4 regions of the Martinezella sp. CNPSo 3957 genome follow, and region 3 is predicted to be linked to each of the others. Evidence: predicted binding sites of a transcription regulator. Region 3 holds the regulator's gene; each other region holds the start of a gene.

The links. Region 3 encodes PhoB, which activates phosphate uptake and scavenging genes when phosphate is short. Its sites were predicted from a motif close to TGTCATNNANCTGTCAT; they were not measured.
Region 1: a site for PhoB is predicted at 5,954-5,970, ahead of AC13QE_RS13115 (acetoacetate decarboxylase). Genes of this name have one in related genera too.
Region 2: a site for PhoB is predicted at 1,888-1,904, ahead of olsB (l-ornithine N(alpha)-acyltransferase). Genes of this name have one in related genera too.
Region 4: a site for PhoB is predicted at 3,081-3,097, ahead of AC13QE_RS19950 (esterase-like activity of phytase family protein). Genes of this name have one in related genera too.

What each region holds. Positions count from the first base shown of each region.
Region 1 covers NZ_JBXSOU010000004.1:373,318-381,105, reverse strand. Annotated here, with positions in the region: gene AC13QE_RS13145 (DUF1217 domain-containing protein) at 1-684, shown strand, start outside; gene AC13QE_RS13140 (YybH family protein) at 985-1,368, shown strand; gene AC13QE_RS13135 (cystathionine gamma-synthase family protein) at 1,412-2,695, opposite strand; gene AC13QE_RS13130 (class I SAM-dependent methyltransferase) at 3,032-3,811, shown strand; gene ppk2 (polyphosphate kinase 2) at 3,914-4,828, opposite strand; gene AC13QE_RS13120 (3-hydroxybutyrate dehydrogenase) at 5,037-5,825, opposite strand; gene AC13QE_RS13115 (acetoacetate decarboxylase) at 6,029-6,775, shown strand; gene AC13QE_RS13110 (patatin-like phospholipase family protein) at 6,812-7,788, shown strand, end outside.
Region 2 covers NZ_JBXSOU010000005.1:228,144-235,931, forward strand. Annotated here, with positions in the region: gene AC13QE_RS14875 (DUF5939 domain-containing protein) at 1-954, shown strand, start outside; gene olsB (l-ornithine N(alpha)-acyltransferase) at 961-1,839, opposite strand; gene AC13QE_RS14885 (PAS domain-containing hybrid sensor histidine kinase/response regulator) at 2,071-4,359, opposite strand; gene lspA (signal peptidase II) at 4,415-4,939, opposite strand; gene AC13QE_RS14895 (TrmH family RNA methyltransferase) at 4,936-5,796, opposite strand; gene AC13QE_RS14900 (class I SAM-dependent methyltransferase) at 5,793-6,923, opposite strand; gene AC13QE_RS14905 (SRPBCC family protein) at 7,036-7,488, shown strand; gene AC13QE_RS14910 (GNAT family N-acetyltransferase) at 7,525-7,788, shown strand, end outside.
Region 3 covers NZ_JBXSOU010000005.1:120,249-128,036, reverse strand. Annotated here, with positions in the region: gene AC13QE_RS14355 (substrate-binding domain-containing protein) at 1-779, shown strand, start outside; gene pstC (phosphate ABC transporter permease subunit PstC) at 842-2,323, shown strand; gene pstA (phosphate ABC transporter permease PstA) at 2,353-3,654, shown strand; gene pstB (phosphate ABC transporter ATP-binding protein PstB) at 3,670-4,485, shown strand; gene phoU (phosphate signaling complex protein PhoU) at 4,537-5,250, shown strand; gene phoB (phosphate regulon transcriptional regulator PhoB) at 5,282-5,965, shown strand; gene AC13QE_RS14325 (GcrA family cell cycle regulator) at 6,056-6,592, opposite strand; gene AC13QE_RS14320 (hypothetical protein) at 6,719-7,018, opposite strand; gene AC13QE_RS14315 (aspartate aminotransferase family protein) at 7,017-7,788, shown strand, end outside.
Region 4 covers NZ_JBXSOU010000008.1:222,538-230,325, reverse strand. Annotated here, with positions in the region: gene recG (ATP-dependent DNA helicase RecG) at 1-1,380, shown strand, start outside; gene AC13QE_RS19950 (esterase-like activity of phytase family protein) at 1,423-2,910, opposite strand; gene AC13QE_RS19945 (DUF502 domain-containing protein) at 3,149-3,847, opposite strand; gene glmS (glutamine--fructose-6-phosphate transaminase (isomerizing)) at 4,024-5,850, opposite strand; gene glmU (bifunctional UDP-N-acetylglucosamine diphosphorylase/glucosamine-1-phosphate N-acetyltransferase GlmU) at 5,964-7,325, opposite strand; gene AC13QE_RS19930 (FadR/GntR family transcriptional regulator) at 7,427-7,788, opposite strand, start outside.

The DNA.
Region 1 (7,788 bases), on a different contig from region 3:
TCGATCGTCAAGATCAAGACTGTCGATGATCTCCTGGCCGACAAGAAGCTGACGGAGTTTATCCTCGTTGCGAACAATATCGATCCCAAGTCGGTCGACAAGGCTACCTTGAAGAAGGCCTTCACCGCGGATCCCGAGGATGCCAAAGGCTTTTTGAATACGCAGGCAGGCCAGCGCTTCAAGGCGATGGTGAACGTCTTCAACTTCGATACCAAGGGAAATCTGACGACGGCCAAGATCGAGGCGGGACAGAACAAGGGCGCGCGTCTGGCAACCAACGATCTCTATCTTCATCAGACCCTGGAATCGCAACAGGGCGACTCCAACGAAGGCGTCCGCCTCGCCCTCTATTTCCAGCGCAAGGCGCCGCAGGTCAATTCCGTCTACGATATCATGTCGGATCCTGCGCTCTACAATGTGATCAAGACGACGTATTCGCTGCCCGCATCCATGTCGAACATGGATGTGACCCGCCAGGCAGCGATGTTGGAAAAACTATTCCCCGTCAAGGATCTGCACGATGCTGGGAAGGTGGACAAGCTGCTCAAGCGCTTCTCGGCCGTTTTTGATGCGGCAAATGGCGGGAGCACCGCCTCACCCGCGTCAGCCATTCTCACACGTGGCTCCGGAGTTGGCATGAGCGCGGACCTCATGCTCTCGATTGCCCAGCTCAGGTCGCGATAGGATATTCCGCGCTTGCCTTGTTGGAGCGGGCCGGCGCCGGCAGCGCGAGCTTAGCGATGCCTGCGCGCCGCCGAGCCCAAGGATGGGTTGGATTAGGCCGGTTCGTCTGCGGCAAGGAAGGCCCGCTGTCTGCTATGTCCGGCATGACGGAGCGCGCTACATTATTAATCCGGATATTGAAAGCAGGCCGGATGATTGGGCATAGATGGTGCAGACTTTCTCCGTCCAATAGTCCTCGCCTCATGAGTTGAAACGCAGCCGCTGTTGCAATGCGGCGCTGCCTATGGAGGAGATTTAGGAATGACGGAGGATGAAAAGGCAATCCGCAAAGTCGTGGAAACCTGGATCGCCGCAAGCAAAGCGGGCGATACGGCAACTGTTTTGGGGCTGATGACCGATGATGTCGTCTTCATGGTGCCGGGCCGAGAGCCGTTTGGCAAGCAAGCTTTCGCCGCAGCCTCCAAGGGCAAGGACGGCATAAAGATGGAGGGCTCCAGCGAGATCGTCGAATTGCGGGTGCTGGGCGACTGGGCCTTCATTCGCAACCATATCGACATCACGATGACATCGCCCGACGCTGATGCCATCAAACAATCGGGTTACACACTCACTCTTCTGCGCAAGGAGGCCGACGGCCGGTGGCGCCTTGCGCGGGATGCGAACCTTCTGACCGTGCATAGCTGATCGTTGCAGCGTTCATCCGTGTCGTAAATCCGTAAGATCTCCGTCACGCGGCTTCGAGCGCGGATGCCAGATCGGCGATCAGGTCGTCTGGATGCTCTATGCCGATCGACAGGCGGATCGTCGATTCCAGCACGCCGATGCGGTGGCGTACATCCACAGGTACGCCCGAATGCGTCGTTGTGGCAGGATGGGAGGCCAGCGATTCCGTGCCGCCGAGGCTGACGGCGAGCTTGAAGATCTGGAGCGCGTTCAGGAATTTGAACGATGCCGGCTGGCCGCCCTTGATGTCGAAGGAGAAGGTGGAGCCCGCGCCGGTGCACTGGGCGGCGAATGTGCGGCCGGTCGCCGAAGATGGATCGATATAGGGCAGGTAGTGGATCTGCTCGACCTTCGGATGGTCTCGCAGGAAATCGGCAACCGCCCGGGCGTTACTGTTTGCCCGCTCCATGCGGATCTGCAGCGTTTCCAGCGATCGGCCGAGCATCCAGCAGGAATGCGGATCGAGCTGGGTGCCGATCGCTCCACGCAGGGCCTTGACCTGTTTGATGATGGCTCTGGAGCCGAGTGCGGCACCGGCGATCAGATCGGAATGGCCGCCGACATATTTGGTCAGCGAGTAGAGGGAAATATCCGCGCCATGCTCGATCGGCCGCTGGAAGACCGGGCCGAGCAGGGTATTGTCGCAGGCGATGATCGGCGTGTGTCCCTGCTTTCTGCCGATCGCATCGGCAATGCGGCGGATCATCGCGATATCGACGAGGCTGTTCGTGGGGTTAGCAGGCGTTTCCACGAGAATGACCGAGACACGGCCTTTGGCCATGGCCTCCTCGGCAGCTGCCGTCACCGAGCCTTCGTTGACACCGTCGGCGAAGCCGACGGCCGCGACACCGAGATTGAGGAATGTCTTGGCGACCAGCGTTTCCGTGCCGCCATAGAGCGGCTGCGAATGCAGGATCGCATCGCCCGGGCGTGTAAAGGTGAGAAGGGCCGTCGCGATGGCCGACATGCCGGAGGAAAACAGCGCGCCGCTTTCCGCCTTTTCATAGACGGCAAGACGATCCTCGACGATTTCGCTGTTCGGGTGATTGAAGCGGGAATAGACGAGGCCGACCCCCGTGCCGGCCGGCGGCTCGGTGCGGCCGGAGATATAGTTGAAGAAATCACGCCCGTCCTCGGCCGATTTGAAGACGAAGGTGGAGGTCAGGAAAACCGGTGGCTTGACCGCGCCCTCGGAGAGCTCAGGGTCATAGCCGTAATTCAGCATCTGTGTTTCGGGATGGAGGGGGTGGTTGCCGATATGCGTTTTGGACGGATGCGGCGCAGTCATGACGGTCTCCTCGGCCGATGATGTGAATTTTAGACTCACATTATACATCACTTAGGGTGCCAGCTCGCTATTCGTCATCATCTACGATGCTGCTTCGGCGCTGAACTCGATATGGGTCGGAACTATCCAACCAGCGCATGGCTATCCGGAATACGACAGAAAGGTCGCTATATCCGTGAGTGGCGCTCGCCTTGACGCCGTACTACCCCAATTTTCGAGAGCTTCCGGCTTCGCTGTCGCGGTCTCGCAGAAATGGGGCGTTTCTTGATCGACCGGTCCTAACCGATGAGCAGGCTCAGAGGCGAAATGCATGAAGAAAACCAATGAGGTTTACATTTGAAATCGGGCGTTCGAAAATTTGTGTTTCGCGATCTTCAGAAAATCGATGGTTATATCGATCCACCGGATGCGCTTGTCTTCCTGTCGTTGATCGAAAAGCAAAGACAGGAGAAACTTTACGGCGGCCTTGCCGAAATCGGGGTTTATTACGGGCGGTCCTATTTTTTGCTGCGTAAGATCAGTGCACCCGACGACAATGTGCTTGCGATCGATCTTTTCGACATAGAAGCGGATGGGGCGCAATATCAACGCTTTCTCGACAACGGAAGATCACTGGGCATTCCCGTTGATGAGGACCTCGTTATAACAGGCGATAGCACCGGGCTCGATCCGCAGGCCATCATCGACAGGGTTGGGCAGGTTCGTTTTTTCAGCATCGATGGTGGACATTTGCTTCGCCACATCGTTGCCGACAGCCGGTTGGCGAAGAGCGTACTGGCCGATCACGGCATCATCGCCTTCGACGACACCTTCAATCCGGCTTGGCCGGAGGTGACGGTCGGCGTCTCCGATTTTCTGCGCAGAAACAGCGATACCTTTGCCGCCTTCTGCATGACGAAGTATAAGACCTACGTCTGCCGGCGGGATTTTCATGAGTTCTATCGGGCCGCGCTTGGCAGGGCACGACATCTCCTGCCGTTCGAGCATGCCGAGATGGATTTTCTTGGCTCGAAAGTCCTCAGGCTGCACGATCCCATCAACCGGAGGGTTGCCTATGAGCTCTTGCGGCGGCTGGGCTTGGGTGCCATATCCGAATGGGCCTATCGCCCAGCCTGACCTTGAGCCAGCCCGGCTTGCTGGCGGTGGAGTGAGAGCGATTTCGTTTTTCAAGTAATTCTTCAGAGGGGCCGCCAGAGGCGGACCCCTCATCGGTCTTAATCAGTAGATTTCCGGCACGTACATTTCCGGCGGTACCGGCGTACGGTGATAATCTGCATTGCGCATGCGTTCCGGCAGCACGATTTCCGGCTTCGGTACGCTTTCGTAGGGGATCTGGCCCAGAAGATGGGCAATGCAGTTGAGGCGCGCTTTCTTCTTGTCGACGGCATGGACGACCCACCACGGCGCTTCCGGAATATGGGTGCGCTCCAACATCTCTTCCTTGGCCTTGGTGTATTCTTCCCAATGCACGCGGCTCTGGAGGTCCATCGGCGAAAGCTTCCACTGCTTCAGTGGGTCCTGAATGCGCATGTTGAAGCGGAATTCCTGCTCCTCGTCGGTGATCGAGAACCAATATTTCAGCAGGATGATGCCGGAGCGAACCAGCATGCGCTCGAAATCCGGCACGGAGCGGAAGAACTCTTCCAGCTCCTCAGGCGAGCAGAAGCCCATGACGCGCTCGACGCCGGCACGGTTATACCAGCTGCGATCGAACAGCACCATTTCGCCTGCCGTCGGCAGGTGGGCGGCGTAGCGCTGGAAATACCATTGATGCCGCTCGCGCTCGGTCGGAGCCGGCAGTGCGACCACGCGGCAGACGCGCGGATTGAGGCGCTGGGTGACACGCTTGATGGCGCCGCCCTTGCCGGCGGAATCTCGGCCCTCGAACAGTACGACGACCTTCAGCTTCTTGTACTGCACCCAATCCTGCAGGCGCACCAACTCGTGCTGAAGGCGAAAGAGTTCGCGGAAATAGACGCGGCGATCGAGCGCCGCTTCGCCTTCGCCGATAAGGCCCTCTGCGACCAACTCGTCCAGCCGGTCCTCTTCGAGCTGCATCTCCAGCTCTTCGTCAAAGCTGTCGACGATCTCATCCTTGATGCGGCTGAGTGGGTCCTGGGTTTCATCGGTCATTGTGCGCCTCCTGCTCTGTTTTCATGTTGATGCTGCAGCTTAGAGCGTGATGCCGAAAGTGTTGGCGGTTTTCGGACGACATCACGCTCTACTTCTTTGATTCTAGAGCGGATTCAGATTTTAGGTCGACTCGACCTAAATCATCCGGCTCTAAGGGCCGCAGAAAGCCGGCACGCTGCCCAAGCATGTGCCGGCTGTGGCTTCGGTGTTATTCGGCGGTCCAGCCGCCATCGACGGAAAGCGTCGTGCCGGTAATCTGCTTGGCGGCATCGCCGCAGAGGAAGACGGCGATGGCTGCGACTTCATCGACGGTCACGAATTCCTTCGTCGGCTGGGCGGCGAGCAGCACATCATGCTTGACCTGCTCTTCCGTCATGCTGCGCGCCTTCATCGTCTCGGGGATCTGCTTCTCGACGAGCGGCGTCCAGACATAGCCGGGCGCGATGGAGTTGACGGTCACGCCGTTCTGGGCGGCTTCCAGTGCGATCGTCTTGGTGAGACCGGTAATGCCGTGCTTGGCCGAAACATAGGCAGACTTGAAAGGCGAGGCGACAAGAGCATGCGCCGAGGACGTGTTGATGATGCGGCCCCATTTGCGTGCCTTCATGCCGGGGATGGCAGCCTTGATGGCATAGAAGGCTGCAAGCAGGTTGATGCGGATGATCGCTTCCCACTTGTCGTCAGGAAATTCCTCGATCGGGGCAACGAACTGGATGCCGGCATTGTTGACGAGAATATCGAGGCTGCCGAAGGCTTCCTCGGCTTCGCGCACCATGGATGTCACTTCTTCGCCATTCATCATATTGGCGCCTGAATAGCGGCACTTCACACCGAAATCGGCTTCGATTGCGGCACGTTCCTTTTCGATTGCATCGGCATCGCCAAGGCCGTTGATCGTCACATTCGCACCTTCAGCGGCAAAGGCACGGGCGATCGCAAGCCCGATACCGCTCGTCGAACCGGTGACCAGCGCATTCTTCGAAGTCAACGAACCCATGATGCTACTCCTGCAATCTTTGTGACATGGTTGGGTAAGGGAAATGCTCAACGTGAACGCACACTGCCAGCCCGATATGTCGCTTTGATAACAGTGCAATTTGCAGTGAGCCGTGGGCTTTCGTCCCCTGACACTTCACTGTCATGCAACCGTGCAAGTTTTCGCTCCGGTGCCGGCGATTTCCTCCAACGACGGAAGATACGATGAAGGTCGAAGACATTCTCAAGCATGCCTATGCGATGCCGCTGACCAATCCCTCCTATCCTCCAGGGCCCTATCGGTTCTTCGATCGCGAATATATCATCATCACCTACCGCACCTCGCGCGAGGCGCTTGAGGCCGTCGTGCCCGCGCCGCTCGAAATCGACGAGCCGCTGGTGAAATACGAATTCATCCGCATGCCCGATTCCACCGGCTTCGGCGATTATACCGAGACCGGACAGGTGATCCCGGTAACCTATCGCGGACAAAAGGGCGGCTATGTCCACTCCATGTATCTGGATGACGATGCGCCGATCACCGGCGGCCGCGAGATCTGGGGTTTTCCGAAGAAGCTTGCCAGCCCGAAGATCGTCAACGAGGGCGAGGTCATCGTCGGCACGCTGCATTATGGCAGCGTCCTTTGCGCCACGGGAACGATGGGTTACAAGCACAAGCCGATCGACCAGGGACCGCTTCTGTCCGCTCTCTCGGAACCTAACTTCCTGATCAAGATCGTGCCGCATGTCGACGCCACCCCGCGCATCTGCGAGCTTGTGCGCTACTACTTGACCGATATCGCCATCAAGGAAGCCTGGACTTCGCCGGCTGCCCTCGATCTTCGGCCGCATGTCATGGCCGACGTCGCACGGCTGCCTGTGCTGGAAGTGGTTTCCGCAGTTCATTTCACCGCCGATCTGACGCTCGGCCTCGGCGAAGTCGTTCACGACTATCTCGCAGAGCGCAGATAACCAAACCTCATTGCTATTTCATGCTGGAGACGGATCGTGCTTGAACGAAACACCAAGGCCGCAGCCCCGACTATCCCGGAAATTGCCGCTCAATATGATCGCGTCGCCCTGGTTTTCCAGGGGGGCGGCGCGCTCGGCGCCTATCAGGCTGGCGTTTACGAAGCGCTTGCCGAAGCGGGATGCGAGCCGACCTGGCTTTCCGGCGTCTCGATCGGCGCGGTCAATGCCGCGATCATCGCCGGCAACGAGCCTGGTCGGCGGCTGCAGCGTCTGGAGCAATTCTGGCAGATCATCTCCGGCCGCAAGATCTGGGCCTATACGCCCGAAGGTGATTTCTTTCGCGATATCCGCAACCGCACCAGCTCGTGGATGACGATGACCATGGGCCAGCCCGGCTTCTTCAAGCCGCGCTTTCCCAATCCCTGGCTGGAGCTGCCGGGTGCGGAAGGTGCCACCAGCTTCTATGACTCGGCAGAGCTCAAGAAGACGCTGGAAATGCTGATCGATTTCGACGTGCTGAACGATGGCAAGAAGCGCTTCAGCGTCGGTGCGGTGAATGTCCGCACCGGCAACTTCGTCTATTTCGACACCGACAATATGCGCATCGGCCCCGAGCACATCATGGCAAGTGGCGCGCTGCCGCCCGCACTTCCGTCCGTCCGCATCGAGGGCGAATATTACTGGGACGGCGGCATCGTTTCCAACACGCCGCTGCAATATCTGCTCGATCAGGAAGAAGACCGCAGTTCGCTGGTCTTCCAGGTCGATCTGTTCAGCGCGCGCGGCGTCCTGCCGCGCAGCATGCCAGATGTCCTTTCACGCCATAAAGACATCATGTATTCGAGCCGCACGCGGCAGAACACCGATAATTTCAAGCGCATCCATGGACTGAAGATGAAGCTTCTGGGTGCGCTGAAGCGTGTCCCCAGGGATCAGCTGACCGCGGAAGAGGAAGAACTGATCGCCGATTATTCCGATGCCGGTGTCGTCAACATTGTGCACCTGATCTATCA
Region 2 (7,788 bases), 110 kb from region 3:
GACGAGGGGTATGAAGAAAAAGTCGATCAATTCGTTCTGGAATCGCTCGAGCTGCCGCCCGGCGAGAAAGCAGTGATATCGCTTCAATTGCCGGCGGAATTCACCATCATCTTCGAGCCTGTCACGCATGCGGCGCAATTCCTCGATGTGAAGGGAGAGCCGTCTAGGGAAAGGCAGGCTCTTTCAATCGTTTTCGATCGCATGCACCGGCACAGCGAGGCCATCGAGTTGCGGCCCGGTCCCTTGCGCATCCAGATGGAGAACCACACCGACCTTCGCGTGCTGCCGTCGATCTGCGTGGCAAACGAGGCTCTTCACACGCTGCTTGGACAGCGCCGGCCATTTCTGACCGCCAAGCACCTGCTTTCCAATCAGACCTTCCGTGACATCTACCGCACGGATACGATCGACATCGATCAGCGGCTGAAGATCACCAGCCTCACCTTTCTGTTCACCGACCTGCGCGGTTCCACGGAATTATACGAAAGGGTCGGCGATCTCGCTGCCTTCGATCTGGTCAAGACCCATTTCGGCATCCTGCACGAAATCGTGGCGGCAGAGGCGGGTGCCGTCGTCAAGACGATCGGCGATGCAGTCATGGCAACCTTCCCGACGCCGGATCGGGCGCTCACTGCGGCGATGCGGATGCGCGAGGCCATGCTCAGCCTCAACAATGAGCGCGGTAACGACGACCTTCTCCTGAAAATCGGGATCCACGAGGGGCCGTGCATCGCCGTGAGCCTGAACGAACGGCAGGATTATTTCGGGCAAACGGTCAATATCGCATCCCGCGTCCAGCATCTCGCCACATCACGCGAAATCTTCGCCACCAGTTCGGTGCTCGATCATCCTCGCGCTGCCGAACTGATGACAAGACGCGGTCTCACACCGCAATCGCATCATGTCGCGCTGCGCGGCATCACCGACGCGATCGATATTTTCGCGATCCCTTGATAGTCCTCAGCTGGCAAAGCGACCGGCATCCGCGCCGTAATAATTTACGTAGCGGTTGGAGATGCTGGCGATCGGCAGGACGATCAGAACATCCGTGGTGTTGAAGGCCTGATCGACGACGGCGGTCGAGCCAACCATGGCGCCAAGGCGCAGATAGCCCTTGATCAAGGGCGGCATCGCCATCAGCGCTTTCTTCGGATTGATGGCCTCGACCGGCATCAGGTCCATGGTCCGAGCGAGCGACGGCAGAGCACCGACGGCCCAGTCATCCTTGGCGACAACATTGTGATAGAGAAAGGACAAGGCGAGCGCGTGCTGTTCCGGCAGGACACCGGGGAAGGAGGCGCAACCGATCATCGCGCCCATGCCATGCTTCAGCGCATAGGCCCAATTGCCCTGCCAGAGCAGCTCGACCGTGCGCTTGTTGCGGTAGTCCGGCAGCACGCAGGAACGGCCGAGTTCCATGAAACGCTTGTCGGGATGACGGGCAAGCAGTGCGTCGATGTCGAATTCCGATGACGAATAGAAGCCACCATTTGCCATGGCCACTTCCTGGCGCAGCAGGCGGTAGGTGCCGACGATCTGGTCTTCCGAATCGCCTTCGATCGATCGATCCAGCACCAGAAGATGGTCGCAAATGGCGTCCCAGCTATCGACGTCACGCTGGCGACGCATGGCGTCAGCCGGCAATTGCGCGTTCATCTCCTCGACGAAAACGCGGTAGCGTACGGCCTGAGCGGCATCGATTTCGCGCGCCGTGCGGGCAAGGCGCGTTTCGAGATTTCCGATGCGTCCGAGCACATCGCTGGCAACCGGCTCAACCGTTGCCTTTGAAGACTGAACCATTTCGCCCTGAGCTTCGCGATTCAAAATTTCGATGGACATGGCGATTCTCCCCCTGCGGGCCGATATAGCGCCATAAACCAAATTCGTGCGACAGGAAAGTGACACGCAGCCATGCTAAATGCAAGAACTGTGCCCATTGCAATATTCGAATAGGCGCACCGTCCCCAACTTAGCGGCCGCAAATGCCGCAGGTTGAGCCTTCTTTTCGGCCTCTATCGAACATTGATGAGCCGGCTTCCTTGTGCGTCAGTCGAAGATCGGAAATAATTTTCAGGCGCGTTCGAAAACCGATCTGGATAGGCCATTCAGCACTGTCTTCAGCTTCTCAGGATCGACCGGCTTTATGATGACGGCATCGGCACCGGCCAACAGCGCCTGGCGACGGATCGAATCGCGGCTGTCTGCGGTCAGTACGACGATCGGCAGCGAAGGAAGGCCATGCCTGCGTTCATGGGCCCGCAGTTGCGCAAGCACGGCCGCACCCGTGCCGCCCGGCATGTTGAAATCCGTGACCAGTACCTCCGGCCGCGTTTCGAGCTTTTCGATGCGGGCTCGAAGGCCATCGAAATCCTCGACGAGGCGGACCCTGTGGCCGGCCTTGGAGAGCATGGCCCGAACCAGCATCGCATTGACGGGGTCATCCTCGCCCAGCAGAATATCGAGCGCACGGTCCTCCTCCGCCTCCGGCGTCGTTATACCGATCTCGGAAACGGCCTCGATCAAGGCGTCGCGTCTCTCCATGCCGCGCATGCGGCCTCTCAGCACATCGATCAGCGACTGCTCGCGCAGCGGCCTGATGAGCCAGGCATCGAAAAGATCGAGCGGATGAGTGTTGCGCTCCTCGGGATTGACGAGGAATATCTTGCGCAGCCGAGGCACCGCAAGCGCATTTCCCTCGCTGAAATACCAGGGCGCCATGCGATGGTCGACGATGAGATCCGTCCACACCCCGCCTTCGCCCATGGGGAAGGAAGGCAGAAGATCGTCCATGTCACCGGGCCCGATCAGCCGGCAGCGGCCGCCGAGCGTCTGTATGGTCCGCATGATGGCCGTACTTGCCGCGCCTTCGGGGGCAAGCAGCAGGATACGAGAGCCTCTGAGCATGGTATTGCGCCGGTCGTGTCCATTCTCTCCGGCAACCAGGCGGACCGGGAAGGAGATGACGAACTCGCTGCCCTTGCCGCGCTCGCTCGCGACGCTGAGGCCGCCGCCGAATTCGCGCAGGATGCGGGCGGAGATGGCAAGGCCGAGACCTGTGCCGGCACTTCTTTCCACCGTGGTGCCGGCTTGCTCGAACTCGCCGAAGACGCGGGCCTGCTCCTCCTCGGTCATGCCGGGACCGCTGTCGCGCACCGATATCGTCAAATCCCGGCCATTGAGATCGACGCCGACAAGTACACCGCCGGTCTGGGTGAATTTCACCGCGTTGCCGATGACATTGAAAAGGATCTGGCGCAGCCGAGCGGGATCGAATTCCAAGTTCTCCGGAACATCGGCCGCAACGCTTGCAGCGATTTCTATGCCCTTTTCATGGGCGCGATGGGCGAGCATCTCGATGACGCCTTCCAGCAGCGGCCGTAAAGCCTCCTGCCGTGGATGCAACTGGAAGCGACCGACTTCGATCGTGGAGAAATCAAGGAGATCCTCGACCAGCTGCACCAGCGCGTGACCCGATTGGCGAATGCCGGTGAGATAATTTGCCTGCTCCAGGGTCAACGGCGTCTGGGCGAGCAGATGGTTCATGCCGAGAATGCCAGACAGCGGCGTGCGGATCTCATGGCTGACGGTGGCGAGGAGGCGGGATTTGGCGGCGCTGTTATACTCGGCCTTCAATCTGGCGTCTTCGCGCAGGCGCGCAGTCTGCCGCTCCTCGGTCACGTCGCGCGCGATGCTCTGTATGCATAATTGCCCCGTCGTCGCGTCGCGGAACATGACATCGTGCCAGGCAAAAATGCGCCGCCCCTCGGGCGTTGCGATTTCCGCATCCTGATGCTTCGCGCCGGTGACGGTACGGAATACGAGGCCGGTCTCTTCCAGCGTCAGGCCCTCCGGGTGCGGCCTGCCGGTCAATCGGCTGAACGTGGCATTGGCATGCATAATCCGCCGATCGATGCTGCGTGTGACGGTGATATCGCCGAGCGCATCATGAATGGTGGCAAGGAGATTGGCGCTTTCCCTGTACTCCCACAGGCGATCATGCTCGCTCTCGCTGGCATCGGCAGCAGCAATCTCGGGCTCGTCCGCAGCGCCTCGAGCTTTGACGATGCCGATAGCGGCAAGCGCAAGGGCCACAAGACCAAACAGACCCGCGAGCAGCAGCGGACCTCCGGTAAAGCCAATCACCAGAAAGGCTGCCCCAGCGACAAGACCCCCGCCATTCAGCCAATGGCCCAGCAACGACCGGGCCTGCGCGGGCGGTGGCGATTGCTGCCCCGCCTCACGCGGTACTGTCGATTTTACAAGCGACGACTCGTCGGCGGCCGGCCCTTCGCTCGGTCCCGTTTGGTCGTGAACTGCCGCGGCGGCAAGCTTTTCCTGCAGATCTGCCAGAGTGCTCATGCCGTCTGGCTATCATGGGCAGTCTTCCCGATGCCTTCAGGGATTCGATAGAATTTTACGCTTTTGCCTTTTTCGGCATGAGAAGCTCGTCGAGAATGACGCAGCCTGCGCCGATGGTGATGAAGCTGTCGGCAAGATTGAAGACGGCGAAAGACCACGTTTGCGTATGAAAGAGGATGTAGTCGATCACGTGGCCATAGAGAAAACGGTCGAGCAGATTGCCGAGGGCGCCGGCGATGATCAGAGCAAAGCCCGTGTGCGCGAGCCAGCGGTGATCGGGCGTGCGCCGCCAGAGCCAGAGCACGAAGGCGACGATGACGAGCCGCATCCCGACGATGAACCAGCCGTCCATGCCTGACAGCATCGAGAAGGCCACGCCGAGATTATAGGTGCGATAAAGCGACAGCATCGGAATGTAAGGCACAGGCCTATCCACCTGTAGCGGCAACCAGTTGTCGACCATGATCTTGATTGCCTGGTCGAGAACGACGGCAACCACGATGAAAATCAGGATTGGCAGGGGCCGCGAAAACAGGGCTGGCTTTGCAGTCGGCTGTTCGTGGGTCTCGCTATCGGTCATCGGGTCTCGCTCAGGGTCAGGATATGGCGGCGGGCTTCGAACAGCATGACTGCCGTCGCGACCGCCAGATTGAGGCTGTCGGCGCGGCCGGCCTGCGGGATGCGGGCGAGCGCATCGGCCTCTTTCGCCAGGGCATCCGGCAGGCCGGACTGCTCGTTGCCCATCAAGATGACGACAGGCTTCTTCTTGTAATCGATGGTGCGGTAATCGACCGCGCCAGCCAGATGGGTGGCAACAACGGAAACCTCAGCCTTCTTCTTCCAGGCCAAGAACTCTTCCGGCGTCGCCTTGACGACAGGAACGGCGAAGACCGAGCCCATGGTGGCGCGTACGGTTTCCAGCGAAAACGGATCGGTCGTCTCGCCGACGAGGATGACACCGGAGGCGCCGGCCGCATCGGCGGTGCGGATGATCGTGCCGAGATTGCCGGGATCGCGGACGCGGTCGAGCGCTACCCAGGTTTCACCGGCCTTCGGCTTGACGTCCCGAAGCTGCTGCCAGCGCTGCTCGAAGACACCGACTACCATCTGCGGATTGTCGCGGCGGGTGATCGAGCCGATGACTTTTTCGCTGACCTCCAGCACCAGCCCGCCGGCCGCGACCGTCTTGGCGGCCACCTGTTCGACGAGAGGCTTGCCCTTGGCCGCCTTGGCATAAACAAGCGTGCGGATCGTCCAGCCAAGTTCGAGCGCGTCGATGACGAGCTTCAGCCCTTCGGCCAGGAAGGCGCCGCTTTCCTCGCGGGACTTCTTGACCGTCAGCGCCTTAATGTCCTTGACGATCGGATTGGCAAGCGAGGTGACCTCCTTGACCTGTCCGACCTTGCGTGGGCCGTCACTGCGGAAATCCTGGTTCATTTCGGCACCCAGCGGCTGAAGAGAGAGGTGGAAAGCGCCCTGCCCGGCGCGCGGCCGTCAAGGCCGGCCTCACGGATGACCAGTTCGCCGGATTCGACCGCGCCGCCGGCGCCGCGCATGGTCTCGCGCATCAGCTCATGGATCGAGTAGAAGCTGGCGCGGATCGAATAGGCCGTCAGCACGAGGCCGAGCGCTTTCGGCGACAGGATTTCGCGGCAAATATCGAGCATCAGCGGCAGGTGTTCGAACAGGTGCCAGACTTCGCCGTTCGGACCGCGGCCGAATTTCGGCGGGTCGGTAAGGATGATGTCATATTTATTGCCGCGCCGTTCCTCGCGCAGGATGAACTTCATCGCATCCTCGCAGATCCAGCGGATCGGCAGTTTCTCCATGCGGCCCAAGGCCTGGTTTTCGCGCGCCCAGCCGATCGCCTTCTTGGAGGCGTCGACATGGGTCACTTCTGCGCCGGCAGCGGCTGCCACCAACGACGCCACGCCGGTGTAACCGAAGAGGTTCAGGACTTTCAGCGGTCGTTTCGCCGCCTCGACCTGTTCCTTCATCCAGGCCCAGTGCACGATCTGCTCCGGAAAGACCCCGACATGTCGGAAGGCGGTGAAGCGGCCGAGGAAATCGACGCCGAGCAATTGCAGCGGCCAGGTCTCGCCGAGCGCTTCGCGCGGAAAGCGCCAGCGGCCCATGCCGTCCTCATCGGTATCGCCGGTGAAGATCGCATCGGCATTGTCCCAGACATGCGCAGCGAGCGACGGCGGCCATAGCGCCTGTGCTTCCGGCCGCACGATGCGGTAGGGACCGTATTGTTCGAGCTTGAGGCCATTACCGCTGTCGATCAGGTGGAAATCGCCGGCACCGAGTGACTCGAGAATCACCGGCACGCGCTCCGGGGGACGCTCGCCAGTCCGCGCAATCAGCGGACGTTCCGGCGCTGCGGAAGCAGGCGCCGCATCGCGCGGCTCGGTTACCCGTTCGCCATGATCGCGCGTCGGCTTGGCTGGCCTCGAAGCATGCGCGGGCTTTGCCGGCGGCTTGCCGGACATATCACGCCGGGGTTTTGCCCCGAGACCGCCCGCAGTTTTCTGGCCGGGCCGGCTTTCCCTATGTTTCACCATACTTGTCTCAAAATTGATATGTGCGTGCAAATAGCATCTGGCCGCCACTTGGCAAAGCGCTTTCCGATCTGCGATGATCCATGCACAAAATGTCACATTGGGAGGATTGCGCATGGACATGACGGGCGAGGAGCGGATCGCAGCACCCAGGGACGCCGTATGGGCGGCACTGAACGATCCGGAGATCCTCAAGCAATGTATCCCGGGATGCCAGAGCCTGGAGAAGATCTCGCCGACGGAACTGACCGCGACGGTAAAGCTGAAGATCGGCCCGGTTTCCGCCTCCTTCAATGGCGAGGTCAAGCTTTCTAATATCAATGCACCGGAAAGCTACACGATTTCAGGCGAAGGAAAGGGCGGAATTGCCGGTTTCGCCAAGGGCGGCGCCGACGTCGTGCTCAAGGAAGACGGCGACGAGACCATCCTGCAATACGAGGCCAAGGCGCAGGTCGGCGGCAAGATCGCGCAGCTCGGCTCGCGGCTGGTCGATTCGAGCGCCAAGAAGCTGGCACAGCAGTTTTTTTCCGATTTCACCGCGGCGATCAACGACCAGTCCGGCGCCTGATTGCCGAGCGCATATTTGGCGCCCATATAGTCGATCATGACATCGAAATCTCAGACATGGGCCATCCGGCCCGCACGCGAACAGGATATGCGGACGCTCGCGGAGATTTATCTCCAGGTCCGCCGCGAGACATTCCGCTGGGTCGACCCCGATCGCTTTACACTGGAAGACTTTGCCACTCACACGAATGGCGAGCGTCTGTTCGTCTGCGAAGATGAGCATGGCACGATCGCCGGCTTCGCCGCGATTTGGGAGCCGGACGACTTCATCCACATGCTCTATATCCTGCCGGCCTTCCAG
Region 3 (7,788 bases):
GCCCGATCAAGGACAGCGAAGTCCAAGCCTGCAAGGCCGCCGGCGTCACCGATATCCAGCAGATCAAGATCGGCTATGACGGCATCGTCTTTGCCTTCGACAAGAGCAATCCAGACATCAGGCTCGAACCCGTCGATCTCTATAAGGCGATTGCCGCCGAAGTGGTCGTCGATGGCAAGCTCGTCGCCAACCCCTACAAGAAGTGGTCTGAGATCAATCCATCGCTGCCGGATTTTGAAATTGCTACCTATATTCCGGGTGAGAAGCACGGCACGCGCGAAGTCTTCGAAGAGAAGGTGCTTGCCGCCGGCTGCAAGGCTTCGGGCGCCGCCGATGTGATCAAGGCTGCAGTCTCCGACGCCGCTCAGCAGGCCAAAAAATGCGTTGCCGTGCGTAAGGATGGCGTCGCCGTCGATATAGACGGCGACTATCCCGAAACGCTGGCCCGTATCAATGCCAACAAGCACGGCATCGGTGTGTTCGGCTTGTATTTCTTCCAGAACAACGCCGACAAGCTGAAGGTAGCCACCGTCAACGGCATCGTGCCTTCGGGTCAGACGATTGCCGATGGCACCTATCCGGTATCGCGGCCGCTGTTCTTCTACGTCAAGAAAGCCCATCTGGGTGTCATCCCTGGGCTCAAGGAATATGTCGATTTCTTCACGAGCGATCAGATGATCGGACCTGAGAGCCCGCTAGCGGAATATGGCCTCGTGCCGGCGCCGGATGCTGAGCGCGACCAGATCCGTAAGGATGTCGCGGTCGGGAAGATCATGTGAATGCGGAAGGGTCGGGCACCGGTGCGGCTTTCCGCCACGCCGGGGTTCGCCGGGGAATGGGAATGAGTGTATCGCTGCTGCTGCTCTGCTTGTCGGTCTTCGGCGCCTCCGCTTTCGTGCTGGGGCGGGTGAGGGCGGCTGCGCTGTCGGGTGGCAGGTCCTCGTCCATGCATTCCCGGCTCGGCTATCACGGTGCCTATGCCGCTATCTGGGCGGTGCTTCCGCCCTTAGCGCTCGTCTGCGTCTGGCTGATCGCCGGCCCCATCGTCATCGACCGCCTGGTGACGAAATCTTTCCCGGAGGAGGTTCAGTCTCTTCCACCGGCCGAACTCAATCTCAGCTACGGCATGGTGCGCAGCATCGCTCGCGGCATGCGCATGCTCGATAGCCAGGAGCTCGCCGATGTCGATGCAGGCAAGGCCGATCTTCAGTTGCTGCTGGCGCAGAAGGGCGTTCCGCTTGCCGTTCGCCCCACGGGCTACATGATCGACGCTGCCAACAAATATAATGGCATGCGCGAAGTGAGCCGCACAGTCATGTCGGCAGCGGCGATCGTTCTGTCGCTGCTTTGCGCAGCCCATGGCCTTCGCGCCATCGCCCCGCGTTTTCGCGCCCGCAATCGTGTGGAACAGGTCATTCTCGGGGCACTGATCGTCGCTTCCTCCATCGCAGTGCTGACGACGGTCGGCATCGTCGTTTCCATGCTTTCGGAAGCGGCACGCTTCTTCGGCATGGTGCCGGCCAGCGAGTTCTTCTTCGGCACGGTCTGGGACCCGCGCTTCGCCGGCGCCGGCACGCAAACTTCAGGCACCTTCGGCCTGATCCCGCTGCTGGCGGGCACGATCTATATCGGGCTCGTCGCCATGCTCTTCGCCGTGCCCATCGGTCTGTTCGCGGCGATCTACATGGCTGAATATGCCTCGGCGCGCGTCCGCTCCATCGCCAAGCCGATGCTGGAGGTCCTAGCCGGCATCCCGACGATCGTCTACGGCTTCTTTGCCCTTGTCACCGTCGGCCCCTTCCTGCGCGATATCTCCGCCGAGATCGACGGTCTGATGACTGGAAACTACAGAAGCTTTATCGAGGCACAGAGCGTTTTGACGGCCGGCTTCGTCATGGGCGTCATGCTCATCCCTTACGTTTCCTCGCTGTCGGACGATATCATCATGGCCGTGCCGCGCTCGCTGCGCGACGGTTCGCTTGGCCTCGGCGCCACGCGGTCGGAAACGGTCAAGCGTGTTCTGCTGCCGGCCGCCCTTCCGGGCATCGTCGGCGCACTGCTGATGACCGCGTCGCGGGCGATCGGTGAAACCATGATCGTGGTGCTGGCAGCCGGCGTTGCCGCGCGCATGCAACTCGATCCCTTCGAGCCGATGACGACTGTCACCGTGAAGATCGTCAACCAGCTGACCGGCGATCTGGAATTCACCTCGCCGCAGACGCTCGTCGCCTTTGCACTCGGGATCACGCTGTTTTTCCTGACGCTGTGCCTCAACGTCTACGCGCTCTACATCGTCCGTCGATATAGGGAGCAATACGAATGAGCGGTGTCGTATCCTCCTCTCAGCTCAACATGCCGCGTGGCCTGACGCCGGGTGCGTCGGTGCGCCGTGATATCGGTATCAAAAAACGCTATGCTGCCGAGCGCCGCTTTCGCGCCTATGGGATCACGGCTGTCATTTTCGGTCTCGTCTTCCTTATGATCTTGGTCTCGACCGTGGTCCGCACCGGCTACACGGCTTTTGTTCAGACATCGATCACCTTGCCGATCGAATTCACCGAGAAGGTGATCGACCCTGCAGCCAAGCGCGCCAGCGATCCGAAGGTTCTGATCGCTGCCAACTACCCGGTACTGGTGCGCGATGCACTGGTGAAGGCGCTTGGTATCGATCCGGCCAATCGCGCTCTCGTTCGCGAGGCAACGGCGATGGTGTCGGACAGTGCCAGGATCGCGCTGCGCGATAGGGTCGTCGCCAATCCCTCGATCATAGGGACGACGCAGAACGTCACCTTCCTTGCCAGCTCCAATATCGATTCAGCCAACAAGGGCCAGATCGATCTGACGGTCGATGAGAAGGATCGCAAGATATCCGACCGCCAGGTCGCCTGGATGAAGCAACTCAGCGAAAGCGGTGCGCTTTACAAGGCCTTCAACAGCGGTCTCTTCCTGTCGGGCAATTCGAGCCGACCCGAAGCCGCCGGGCTCGGCGTCGCTCTGATCGGCTCGTTCTACCTGATGCTGACCGTTCTCGTGCTTGCCTTGCCGGTCGGCGTCGCCGCCTCGATCTATCTGGAGGAGTTCGCACCGAAGAACCGGCTGACGGACCTGATCGAGGTCAACATCAACAATCTCGCGGCCGTCCCATCGATCGTCTACGGCCTGCTGGGTCTCTCGGTCTTCATCAACATGATGGGACTGCCGCGCTCTGCCTCGCTGGTCGGCGGTCTCGTGCTGAGCCTGATGACGCTGCCGATGATCATTATCGCCACACGCTCGGCGCTGCGGGCCGTACCGCCGTCGATCCGCAGCGCGGCGCTCGGTCTTGGTGCATCGCGCATGCAGATGGTCTTCCATCACGTGTTGCCGCTTGCGATGCCGGGCATTCTGACGGGCACGATCCTCGGGCTTGCGCACGCGCTTGGCGAGACTGCGCCGCTGCTTCTGATCGGCATGGTCGCTTTCGTCGCCAACTATCCGGCATCGCCGCTCGAACCTTCGACGGCGCTGCCGGTGCAGATCTACATGTGGGCGAGCGAAGCCGAGCGGGCCTTTGTCGAAAGGACGTCCGGCGCCATCATCGTGCTTCTCTTCTTCCTCGTCGCGATGAACATCGGCGCCATCCTGCTGCGCCGCCGCTTTGAGCGGCGCTGGTAAGGGAGGGCGCACGAAATGAACATGATGACGGAAGCCGCCAGCGAAAAAGCATTGTCCAGGAAGATGATGACGATCCCCTACAAGATGATCGGCCAGGACGTTTCTGTGTTCTACGGCGACAAGCGGGCGCTCTTTGACGTCAATTTGAAGATCCGCGCGAATACGGTCACGGCTTTGATCGGCCCTTCCGGTTGCGGCAAGTCCACCTTCCTGCGCTGCCTCAACCGCATGAACGATACGATCGAGACCTGCCGGGTCACCGGCAAGATCACGCTCGACGATCAGGATGTCTACGACGACAGCATCGACGTGGTGGAGTTGCGCGCCCGCGTCGGCATGGTCTTCCAGAAGCCCAACCCATTTCCGAAGTCCATCTATGAGAACGTCGCCTATGGTCCGCGCATCCATGGCCTGCATCGCTCAAAGGCCGATCTCGAGCATATCGTCGAGAGCAGTCTTCAGAAGGCCGGTCTCTGGGGCGAGGTGAAGGATCGGCTCCATGATGCCGGCACGAGCCTGTCCGGCGGCCAGCAGCAGCGTCTGTGCATCGCCCGCGCCGTCGCGGTCAGTCCGGAGGTCATCCTGATGGACGAGCCATGCTCGGCGCTCGATCCCATCGCAACCGCCAAGGTCGAGGATCTCATCCACGAGCTGCGGGAGAATTTCACCATCGTCATCGTGACGCATTCCATGCAGCAGGCAGCCCGCGTCTCGCAGCGTACCGCAATGTTCCATCTCGGCCACCTGGTCGAGGAGAACGACACCGATAAGATGTTCACCAATCCCGACGATTTCCGCACGCAGGATTACATCATGGGCCGTTTTGGTTGATGATGTCAGGCGCGCGGCTCATTTCACACAGTTCACCTTGAGGATAGAAAAATGGTCTCCACTCACATTCTCTCTGCCTATGACGAAGACCTGAAGTTCCTGACGCGCCGCATTGCTGAAATGGGCGGCCTGGCAGAGCAGATGGTTAGCGATAGCGTACGCGCGCTGGTCAACAGCGACACTGCCCTGGCCCAGAAGGTCATCTCCGACGACGTCGTTCTCGACCATGCCGAGCGCGAAGTCGGCGACAAGGCGATCGTCACCATCGCCCGCCGTCAGCCGATGGCGGCTGACCTGCGTGAAATCATGGGCTCGATCCGCATCGCCTCCGATCTGGAGCGCGTAGGCGATCTCGGCAAGAACACCGCAAAGCGCGTCATCGCCGTGCAGGGCACCGGTGTCCCGCGCCGTCTCGCTCGCGGCATCGAGCATCTCTCCGAACTGGCGCTGAGCCAGCTCAAGGAAGTTCTGGATGTCTACGCGACCCGCTCGCCGGACAAGGCCGTGTCGATCCGCGAACGCGACGAGGAAATCGACGCCATGTACACCTCGCTCTTTCGCGAGATGCTGACCTACATGATGGAAGATCCGCGCAACATCACCACCTGCACGCATCTTCTTTTCTGCGCCAAAAACATTGAGCGCATCGGCGACCACGCCACCAACATCGCCGAGACGATCTATTACATGGCGACGGGCGCGCAGCCGGAAGGCGAGCGCCCGAAGGACGATACCGCCAATACCGTCGGCGCAGTGACGGAATAATCCGAAAGCGAAGAAAGGAGACCATAGGCGCATGGTTCCGAGAGTTGCTGTTGTAGAAGACGAGGAAGCGCTCAGCGTTCTGCTGCGCTACAATCTTGAGGCCGAAGGCTTCGAGGTAGACACGATCCTCAGAGGCGATGAGGCCGAGCTGCGTCTCCAGGAGCGCATCCCCGACCTCCTGATCCTCGACTGGATGCTCCCCGGCGTATCCGGCATCGAGCTCTGCCGCCGGCTGCGTATGCGGCCGGAGACGGAGCGTCTGCCGATCATCATGCTGACGGCGCGCGGCGAGGAAAGCGAGCGCGTGCGCGGGCTTTCGACCGGCGCGGACGATTATGTCGTCAAGCCGTTCTCGACGCCGGAGCTGATGGCTCGCGTCAAGGCGATGCTGCGGCGTGCCCGCCCGGAGGTTCTCTCCACGGTGCTGCGCTGCGGCGATATCGAGCTGGATCGCGAAACCCATCGCGTCCACCGCAAGAGCCGCGAAGTGCGGTTGGGGCCCACGGAATTCCGCCTGCTGGAGTTCCTGATGTCCTCGCCGGGCCGCGTCTTCTCGCGTTCGCAGCTGCTCGACGGCGTATGGGGTCACGATATCTACGTCGACGAACGCACGGTCGACGTCCATGTCGGCCGCCTGCGCAAGGCGCTCAATTTCTCCAATATGCAGGATGTCATCCGCACCGTTCGCGGCGCGGGCTACTCCATGGAGGCCTGAGCGGGGATACCCGATCAGGCATTCGACATAGCGGCGGAAACAGAAAACGGGCCCCAGGGCCCGTTTCTTTTATCTCATCGATGGCGCGTCTCAGCCGCGTGGTTGCGCTGGCCGACGGCGTTCATGCACCGGCTGGTAGGCCAGGCGCTGATGGTAGGTGCAGTAAGGCGACGAATCTGGGCTCTCGTTGCCGCAGAAATGGAAATCGTCCTTCAGCGGATCGCCGACCGGCCACTTGCAGGTACGCTCCGTCAGTTCCGTCAGGCCGAGGCGACGGGAGATCGGAACGACGACGTTCGATGCCGGGCGATACTGGATTTCATTGACGGAATCGATCTCGATCTCTTCCTTCAGCATGGTTGCGCCCTGCTGGCGGGCAACCACCGTGCGGGTAGCAACGCGCGATCCGTAGGTCGCAGCGCGAGGTGCCGCTGCGCTGCGCTTCGGCGTGCGCGCTGCGGTTGTCGTGCCGCCCGCCTTCGCTCGGCCGGGGAGGTTCAGGCGATGCACCTTGCCGATAACGGCATTACGGCTCACGCCACCGAGCTGCGCAGCGATCTGGCTGGCGCTCAATCCTTCGGACCATAGCTTTTTCAGCTTCTCGACGCGTTCGTCTGTCCAATTCATGCCCTGTCTCCGCTGTCGCGTTTCCGATGGCAGAATCCCTCACCATTGCCTCGCATGGTATCGAGGCGCGAAACGCTCTAAAATTGTGGTGACTAGTTCCGCCGCATGCAGTCTAGCAATTGGTTTTTAACCTAGTGTGAGGCTGACTCCGTGACAAGAGTCGCGGGAATCTTGAGGAATCGATTTCGAGGTTTTCCCCAACTTGCTGTCCGGGCGTGGCATTTCTGCCATAGGCGCCGCCCGATGCATCTCTTTTGCCGGCAAGCGTTTTCTCGCACCTGCTAAAACGGCAGTTTTGTTGACATCGCGGTGCAAAACATCAATAGTGCCCAAGCCGCCGCAAGGCGGCATTTTTGATTTTTTCGGACCCGTTTCATCAAATGGAAGCGATCGGTCCTTAAAGTTGTGATCAGGAGATATGGCCATGGCCGAGACCACGCCGCTTTACGACACCTACTTGCGCGCTCCGCTGCGGTTCGAGCGAGGCGAGGGCGTCTGGCTGGTCACTGAGAATGGCGAACGCTACCTCGATTTCGCAGCCGGCGTCGCGGTCAATTCGCTCGGTCATGCTCATCCCCATCTTGTCGCCGAGCTGAAGGCGCAGGCCGACAAGGTCTGGCACCTGTCCAACCTCTATGAGGTGCCCGGCCAGGAGAAGCTGTCGAAGCGGCTGACGGAGGTGACCTTCGCCGACAAGGTGTTCTTCACCAATTCGGGCGCGGAGGCGCTGGAGTGCGCCATCAAGACTGCGCGGCGCTATCAGTTCGCCAAGGGGCATCCCGAGAAGTTCCATATCATCACCTTCGAAGGCGCCTTCCACGGCCGCACCATCGCAACGATCGCCGCCGGTGGCCAGGAGAAGTATATCGAAGGCTTCGGCCCGAAGGCACCGGGCTTCGACCAGGTGGAGTTTGGCGATCTCGACGCCGTGCGCGCCGCCATCACGGATGCGACGGCTGCGATCCTGATCGAGCCGGTGCAGGGCGAGGGCGGTATCCGCCCGGCGACCAACGAATTCCTGCGGGGGCTGCGGGAGATCTGCGATGAGCACGGCCTGCTTTTGATCCTCGACGAAGTTCAGTGCGGTGTCGGCCGTACCGGCAAGCTCTTTGCCCATGAATGGTCCGGCATCAAGCCTGACATCATGGCGGTCGCCAAGGGTATCGGCGGCGGTTTCCCGCTCGGTGCGTGCCTTG
Region 4 (7,788 bases), on a different contig from region 3:
CTGGTGCGCCAAAGGCTGCGCAAGGTTGCGGGGCAGCCTGTGCAGGCTACTGGAGAAATCAGCGGCAAGATACTGGAATCTCTTCCTTTCTCTATGACGAATAGCCAGCGTGATGCGGTTGCGGATATTCTCAAGGATATGGCAGGCACCGAGCGCATGCTCCGGCTGCTGCAGGGCGATGTCGGCGCGGGCAAGACGCTGGTGGCGTTGATGGCGATTGCCGCCGTGATCGAAAGCGGTGGCCAGGCAGTGCTCATGGCGCCGACTGAAATCCTCGCCCGACAGCACTTCGCCACGATTTCAAAATTCGCAGCAAGTGCAAGCCTTTCTGTCGAAGTTCTCACAGGCCGCACGAAGGGCCGGGAACGGGATGCAATCCTGGAGCGCATTGCTTCCGGCGAGGCGCAGATCATCATCGGCACGCATGCTTTGTTTCAGGACAGCGTCGCCTATGCCAATCTGATGCTGGCTGTGGTCGACGAGCAGCACCGCTTCGGCGTCCACCAGCGCCTGCGCCTGACCGCAAAGGGTATCTCTCCCCACATGCTCGTCATGACCGCAACGCCGATCCCACGGACGCTAGTGCTGGCCGCCTTTGGCGACATGGATGTTTCCAAGCTCACCGAGAAGCCGGCGGGCCGAAAGCCGATCCAGACGATCACCATTCCGAATGAACGAACCGGCGACATCGTCGCGCGCCTAAGGAGTGCGCTAGCGGAAGGCAAAAAAGCCTATTGGATATGCCCACTTGTGGAGGAATCCGAAGAATCAGATTTAATGTCGGTGGAGGAGCGGCATGAGACACTGACCAAGGCGCTCGGCCCCGGCATCGGCTTAATCCATGGCCGCATGAGCGGCCCCGAAAAAGATGCCGTGATGATGGCGTTCAAGAATGGCGAGATCCGTCTGTTGGTGGCTACGACAGTCGTCGAAGTGGGCGTCGACGTGCCAGATGCGACGATCATGGTCATCGAACACGCCGAGCGTTTCGGCCTGGCGCAGCTTCACCAGTTGCGCGGGCGCGTCGGTCGCGGCGACGAAGCCTCGACCTGCATCCTGCTCTACAAAGGCCCGCTCGGCGAAACCGGGCATGCCCGGCTGTCGATCATGCGAGAGACCGAAGATGGCTTCCGCATTGCCGAGGAGGACTTGAAGCTGCGTGGCGAAGGTGAGCTTCTGGGGACACGCCAGTCCGGCACACCGGGCTTCCGTATCGCCAGCCTCGAGGCTCATGCCGATCTTCTCGAGATCGCTCGCAAGGATGCCGCCTATCTCATCGAGCGCGATCCGGAACTGACCAGTGAGCGTGGCAGTGCGGTACGCACCCTGCTCTATCTCTTCCGCCGCGATGAGGCGATCCGCTTCCTGCGAGCTGGGTAGGCGGATGGACGCGTTAGCCGCATCCATCCGCGTTTCATCAGATCACTTTGCGGCGAGACCGGGAATGGTAACCTGGAATACCTGGAACATGGTGTCGACATCGGCGCCGCTATCATCCTTGTAGGCAGCGCCGACCTGGAAACCATCCTGGGTGATGAAGTCGTTGTCGTTGGCGACGAACAGGAAGTAATCGTCCGGCAGCTTTGGATCCTGAACGCTGACGATCGACATGGCCTCCCACTTTTCCGAGAGGTTGTTGCGGTCGTTCGGCGCGCCGTTATGCAGACCGAAGCGCGCTAGATCGGCGCTGTCGTTGATATCGATGAAATTGCTGACTGCCGCCGGCTTTACCGAAGGATCAAGAACGCCCTTCGGCGCGACCGCTGTATCGCTGTCGAACTTGCCGCCGGCAATATCGGTGGCAGCGGAAACATCGACAGCCACAACGCTGCGATAGAGCGATTTATCGCCCTTCTGGCCATAGCCATTGTTGCTGTCGCGCGCGAGCATCAGGAAGCTTGTCGATGAGAGCGCCACGATTTCGCTTTGGGCGGCAACGGCCGTCTTGCCCTTGTCATTGGTGAAGACCGGCAGCGGCACAACATATTCGTGCACCAGCTTCAGATTTGCAGGGTCGGCGGCATCATAAACCAGCGCGCGGGTATTCTGGCGCGTGGAGCTGGAATCGCCGCCATCCTGGCGGGTTGCGGACTGGAGCACCACGATCAGGAACTTGCCGTCCGGGGTCAGAGACATGCCCTCGAAGCCTTGGTTGTTCTGGCGCCCGCTGGTCGGATCCTTCGGATCGGGCGCGGTTTCGCCGGGACCTGGGTTGTTCGAGGAAAAATTCACAACGCCCTCGCGCATAGGCAGAAATGCGGCCGGCGGTGCCGTGGCCGAGATCATCAGCCCATCCGCCGAGAAGCGGTAGATATAGGGACCGTATTCATCGCTGATGAACATCGAACCATCGGGCAGCCGGGCAATGGCTTCGTTATCGAGCGAGATCTTGCCGTTCGGTGCCTGCGGCAAAAGCGGCATGCCGCCTTCCGCCTGGCGAACGCTGTTGGCTGGATCAAGGCCAGTGGTTTCGTTGCCTTTGTTGTCTTTCAACAGCAGCGTATCCACGAGCTTGGCTTCGAGGCCCGACTGTTCCTGGCCGGCTGGAGGTGTTGCACCGGGGGCAACCGGCGTCAGCTTGATATCGATGGTGTTGAGACGCCCGCGGTAATCCGTGGTTCCGGCGACATTATAGCCGCGGTCCGGCAGCAGCCATAGCGAGCCGTTGTAGGTGCCATCGGCATTGCGAACCCAGCTCTTGGTATCGATCGACATGCCCGAACCGGAACCGAAGGTCTCGCCGAACTTATCGCGCAAATTGGCCGGGATGCGGCCGACCGCGACGCGGCCCTTGTTGACGAGCGTCACGCCTTCGACCGTGACGGAATTATCCGCCAGCGCCGGCATCGGAGCCGTGAAAACAAATGTGGCAAGCGCCGCCGACAGCAGCGGCAAGCTCTTCGAACGCATATAGCTCAAGACAATATCCTCCTGATGAAAACATTTGCGGAGACAATGGCATTTATCTCCGGCGCGTTTTCGGGCCGCGCTAAGAACTGCAGTCCGGCGCCGGTGCCCCGAACATTCGATGCTGAGATACATGCGATTATCTGCCCCGACTGACGATCTAAGGTGTCAATATGATAGAGGCATGACAATTCGCGCAAAACGCGAAGCTATTGATCCAACCATTGGAAGATGAGCAATTCTAGCTCAAGGAGTTCATCGGAACCGGCTGCTGCAGTTTCTTGGCTGCGACCAGTTCCTTGTATTCCGGCGACACAAGGCCGCCTGAGATCAGCAGCTTGGCGCCATCTTCAGGGCTCATATCGAGCACCGTGATCTTCTCGCGCGGAACGAAGACAAGGAAGCCGGCCGTCGGCACCGGCGTCGGCGGCAGGAAGACCGCCACCATGTCCTGACCCATGGCATTGAATTTCGAGGCGATCTCGCCCTTGGCATCCGTCGATATGAAGACCATGGACCAGAGGCCGGGGCTTGGATATTCGATCAGCCCCACCTTCTTGAAGGATGTGCCCTGCTCCTTCAGCACAGTCTCGAAGATCTGCTTGACGCTCTTGTAAATGGTTCGCACCAGCGGCACGCGATTGACGATCGACTCACCGAAGCGGACGATGCTCTGACCGATCAGGTTCTTGGCCAGAAAGCCGACAATCGTGATGAAGATCATCGCAATCACTAGGCCCGTACCGGGCACAGCGAAGTTCAGATAGCTCTCGGGATCGTACCGCGCGGGAATATAGGGGCGAACCCAGCTATCGGCCCAATGGACGACGGACCAGGTCAGCCATAGCGTAATGGCGATCGGGGCACAGATAATCAGGCCGGCCAGGAAATTGTTTCTGATCCGCGTCGTCACGGACATTTTGATGAGTTTTTCAGTCATTCGCCGCTCGAAAACTCCGTCCCGTCGCTACCGCTTCCCGGCAAACCCTCCCCACCATCTCCGTGGGCGAATCGTGCCAGAAATTGGCGCGGCATACAACCCGGCAGCCGCGTCTGCGAGCCGAACAAGCGATCGACTCACGAGGACGTGACGGCAAATGCGCGGCGGAAGGAATCCTATTCCACGGTGACCGACTTGGCGAGATTGCGGGGCTGATCGACATCCGTGCCCATGAACACGGCCGTATGATAGGCAAGCAATTGAATCGGCAGCGAAAAGATGATCGGCGCGATGATCTCGTCCACGATGGGCAAGGTAATGGTCGCCATGGTCGGCAATGTCGATGCGGCAGCGCCAATTTCATCGGTGATGAAGATGATTCGACCGCCACGAGCCGCAACTTCCTGCATGTTGGAAACGGTCTTATCGAAGAAGCGGTCATGCGGGGCGATGACGATAACGGGCATGTTCTCGTCGATCAACGCAATCGGCCCATGCTTCAATTCGCCGGCCGCATAGCCCTCTGCGTGGATGTAGGAAATCTCCTTGAGCTTCAGCGCGCCTTCCATGGCAAGCGGGAAGCTGGTGCCGCGGCCGAGATAGAGCACATCCTTGAACTTCGAGATCTCGCGCGACAGGCTTTCCATCTGCGGCTGGATGATATTCAGAACATTCGCCATGATACGCGGCATCTCGACGAGATGGCGCACCATTTCCTGTTCATTTTCGGCACTGATGGTACCTCGAGCGACGCCTGCTCCAATCGCCAGCGAGGCGAGAACGGCAAGCTGGCAGGTGAAAGCCTTCGTCGAGGCGACACCGATTTCCGGGCCAGCCAGGATCGGAAACACGGCATCGGATTCGCGCGCGATGGTCGATTCCCTCACATTGACGACAGCACCGATTTTCAGGCCGTTGTCCCGGCAGTAGCGCAGCGAAGCCAAGGTATCCGCGGTCTCGCCGGACTGCGAGATAAACAGCGCGGCCTGCGACGGCGACAGTGGCATTTCGCGATAGCGGAACTCGGAGGCAACATCGATTTCGACCGGCAGCCGCGCATAGCGCTCGAACCAATATTTACCCACCAAGCCGGCGAGATAGGCGGTGCCGCAGGCTGATATCGCAAGGCCGGAACCCCCCCCGAAATCGATGGCAGAGACATCCGGGCGCACGCGATAGCTGGCGAAATCGACATAGTGACTGAGCGCGTGGGAAATGACTTCCGGCTGCTCGTAGATTTCCTTTTCCATGAAGTGGCGGTGATTACCCTTGTCCACCACATAAGCCGTCGCCTGTGAGATCTGCCGCGGTCGGCTCACTTCCTCGCCGCTGAAATCGAGAATGGTCGCGCCGGCATGGGTGACGATGGCGCAGTCACCATCGACAAGATAGGTGATTTCGTTGGTGAAAGGCGCAAGCGCGATCGCATCCGAGCCGAGGAACATTTCGCCCTTGCCGTAACCGACGGCAAGCGGCGGACCGGAACGCGCCGCAATCAGCGTGCCGGGATCATTCTGGAACATCACGGCCAATGCGTAGGCGCCGGTCACGCGGTTCAGCATTTTCAGCGTGGCTGTACGTGCGTCCAAGCCCTCGCGGACATATTTGGCCAGAAGATGGGCGACGACTTCCGTATCCGTCTGCGAGGCAAATTCCTGCCCTTCGGCCTTCAGCTCTTCGCGCAGCTCGGAGAAGTTTTCGATGATCCCGTTATGGACGACGGCAACGCCTTCCACGAAATGCGGGTGGGCATTGGTTTCATTCGGAACACCGTGGGTTGCCCAGCGTGTGTGTGCAATGCCCGTCGTGCCTGGCAGAGGATCCGTCTCCAGCCGCTTCTCCAGATTGAAGAGCTTTCCTTCCGCGCGGCGGCGATCCATCACGCCGTCATGGATCGTCGCGACTCCAGCCGAATCATAGCCGCGGTACTCGAGCCGCCGCAGCGCGTCCACCAAACGCTCCGCCACAGGCTTCGTTCCGACGATCCCAACAATACCGCACATACAGCTCTCCGTCTGGCCTCAGATATGAAGGCAAGTCCTAATCATTCCTGCAATTTTCTCAATTGCAACCACGGTCACTTTCGATTTCGGACCGTTACGTCAACGCACGAGTCTTAGTGGCCGCCCTTTTTCGCTGCCTTGATGGCAAGGGCTCGCTCGCGGATCACCTTGGCCCGCTCCGGCTTTATTTCCTGGCGAGCCCGGCCGAAGGCCAGCGCATCGGCCGGAACATCCTCGGTGATGACACTGCCGGAAGCAATATATGCGCCGTCGCCGATGCGGATGGGCGCAACCAGCGACGAATTGGAACCGACGAAAGCATTGGCGCCGATATACGTTTCATGCTTGTTGACGCCATCATAATTGCAAGTGATCGTACCCGCGCCGATATTGCTGCCGGCTCCGATCGTCGCATCACCGATATAGGTCAGATGATTGACCTTGGCGCCCTCGCCGATCTTGCCGTTCTTGACTTCGCAGAAATTGCCGACCTTGGCGCCACCGGCGAGATCGGCGCCCGGGCGCAGCCGTGCAAAAGGTCCGACTGTCGCTCCAGCGCTGACATGGGCGCCCTCAATGTGCGAGAAGGCATGAATGACTGCGCCTCCCTCGATGACCGCGCCCGGCCCGAAGACAACATTCGGCTCGATCAGCGCATCCTGGCCGATCACGGTGTCATAGGCGAGGAAAACGGTTTCCGGCGCTATCATGGTCACGCCCGACAGCATCACCTCATGCCGGCGGCGCTCCTGCCAGAGGCGCTCGATGAAGGCAAGTTCGGCGCGGTTGTTGCAGCCGGTCATCTCGACTTCGGGCGCATCGACGGCAACGGCGCGTCCGCCAAGCGAGCGGGCGATCTCGACGAGATCGGTGAGGTAATATTCGCCGTTGGCATTGTTGTTGCCGATGCGGTCGAGAAGCTCCAGCGCCTTGCGGCCGTTGATCGCCATCAGTCCGCTATTGCACCATTTTATCGCCAGTTCGGCATCGGTTGCATCCTTGGCTTCTCGAATGGCAATCAGCTCGCCATCCTTGACCAGCAACCGGCCATAGGCGTTGGGATGTTCCGTATGAAATCCGATGACGACGATGTCGTTACCATCGGCCAGTCCCTCGCGGGCGGCACGGAGCGGCACATCGGTCAGCAGAGGGACGTCTCCGTAGGCAACAATAATGTCGTCATATCCACGGGCAATCGCCTCGCGCGCCGCCAGCACGGCATGACCCGTGCCGAGACGTTCCTTCTGAAGATAAGATTCGATGGTGATGCCGCCGATCGACGCTGCCGCGCTGACCTCATCCGCATTGCGCCCGACAACCAGCGCCGCCGCCGAAATCCCGGTCTTGGAGATCGCATCCATGACATGGGCAATCATCGGGCGCCCGGCAATCGGATGCAGGACCTTCGACATCGATGACTTCATGCGGGTACTGTCACCGGCGGCGAGGATGATGGCGAGGCAGCTGCGTTCCATTTCAGGCTCCGAGATATACGGTCAGGCGTCGGCACAGGCCGAGCGACTCCCCTCATATCAACAAGTCGAGCGATGAACTACGGCGAAATTCAAGGCGACCTTTAGGCCTCGGCGAGAGCCTCGAAAGCTTCGAGGACATGCTGACGCCCATCGATGATCACAAATTCCATCGCCTTATGAGCGGAAAGGCTGTCACGCGCCGCTATCGCGTCCACTATCGCCATATGCGTGTCCGCAATATTGGCGAAACCATTGGTAGACGGCGGCGCGCTCATGCGGAACATGCCCACCAGTGCGGCTTTGATAAGCCCACCCAGCGACCGCATGAACGGATTTTGCGAAGCCTCAGTAATTGCCAAGTGAAAATGCAAATCGGCGACTGCGAGGCTGTCGGAAGTATGGTGCGGCGCTGCCATGGCGGCAGCAAGATTGCGAAGCAGTTCGATGTCCTCACGGCTGGCCC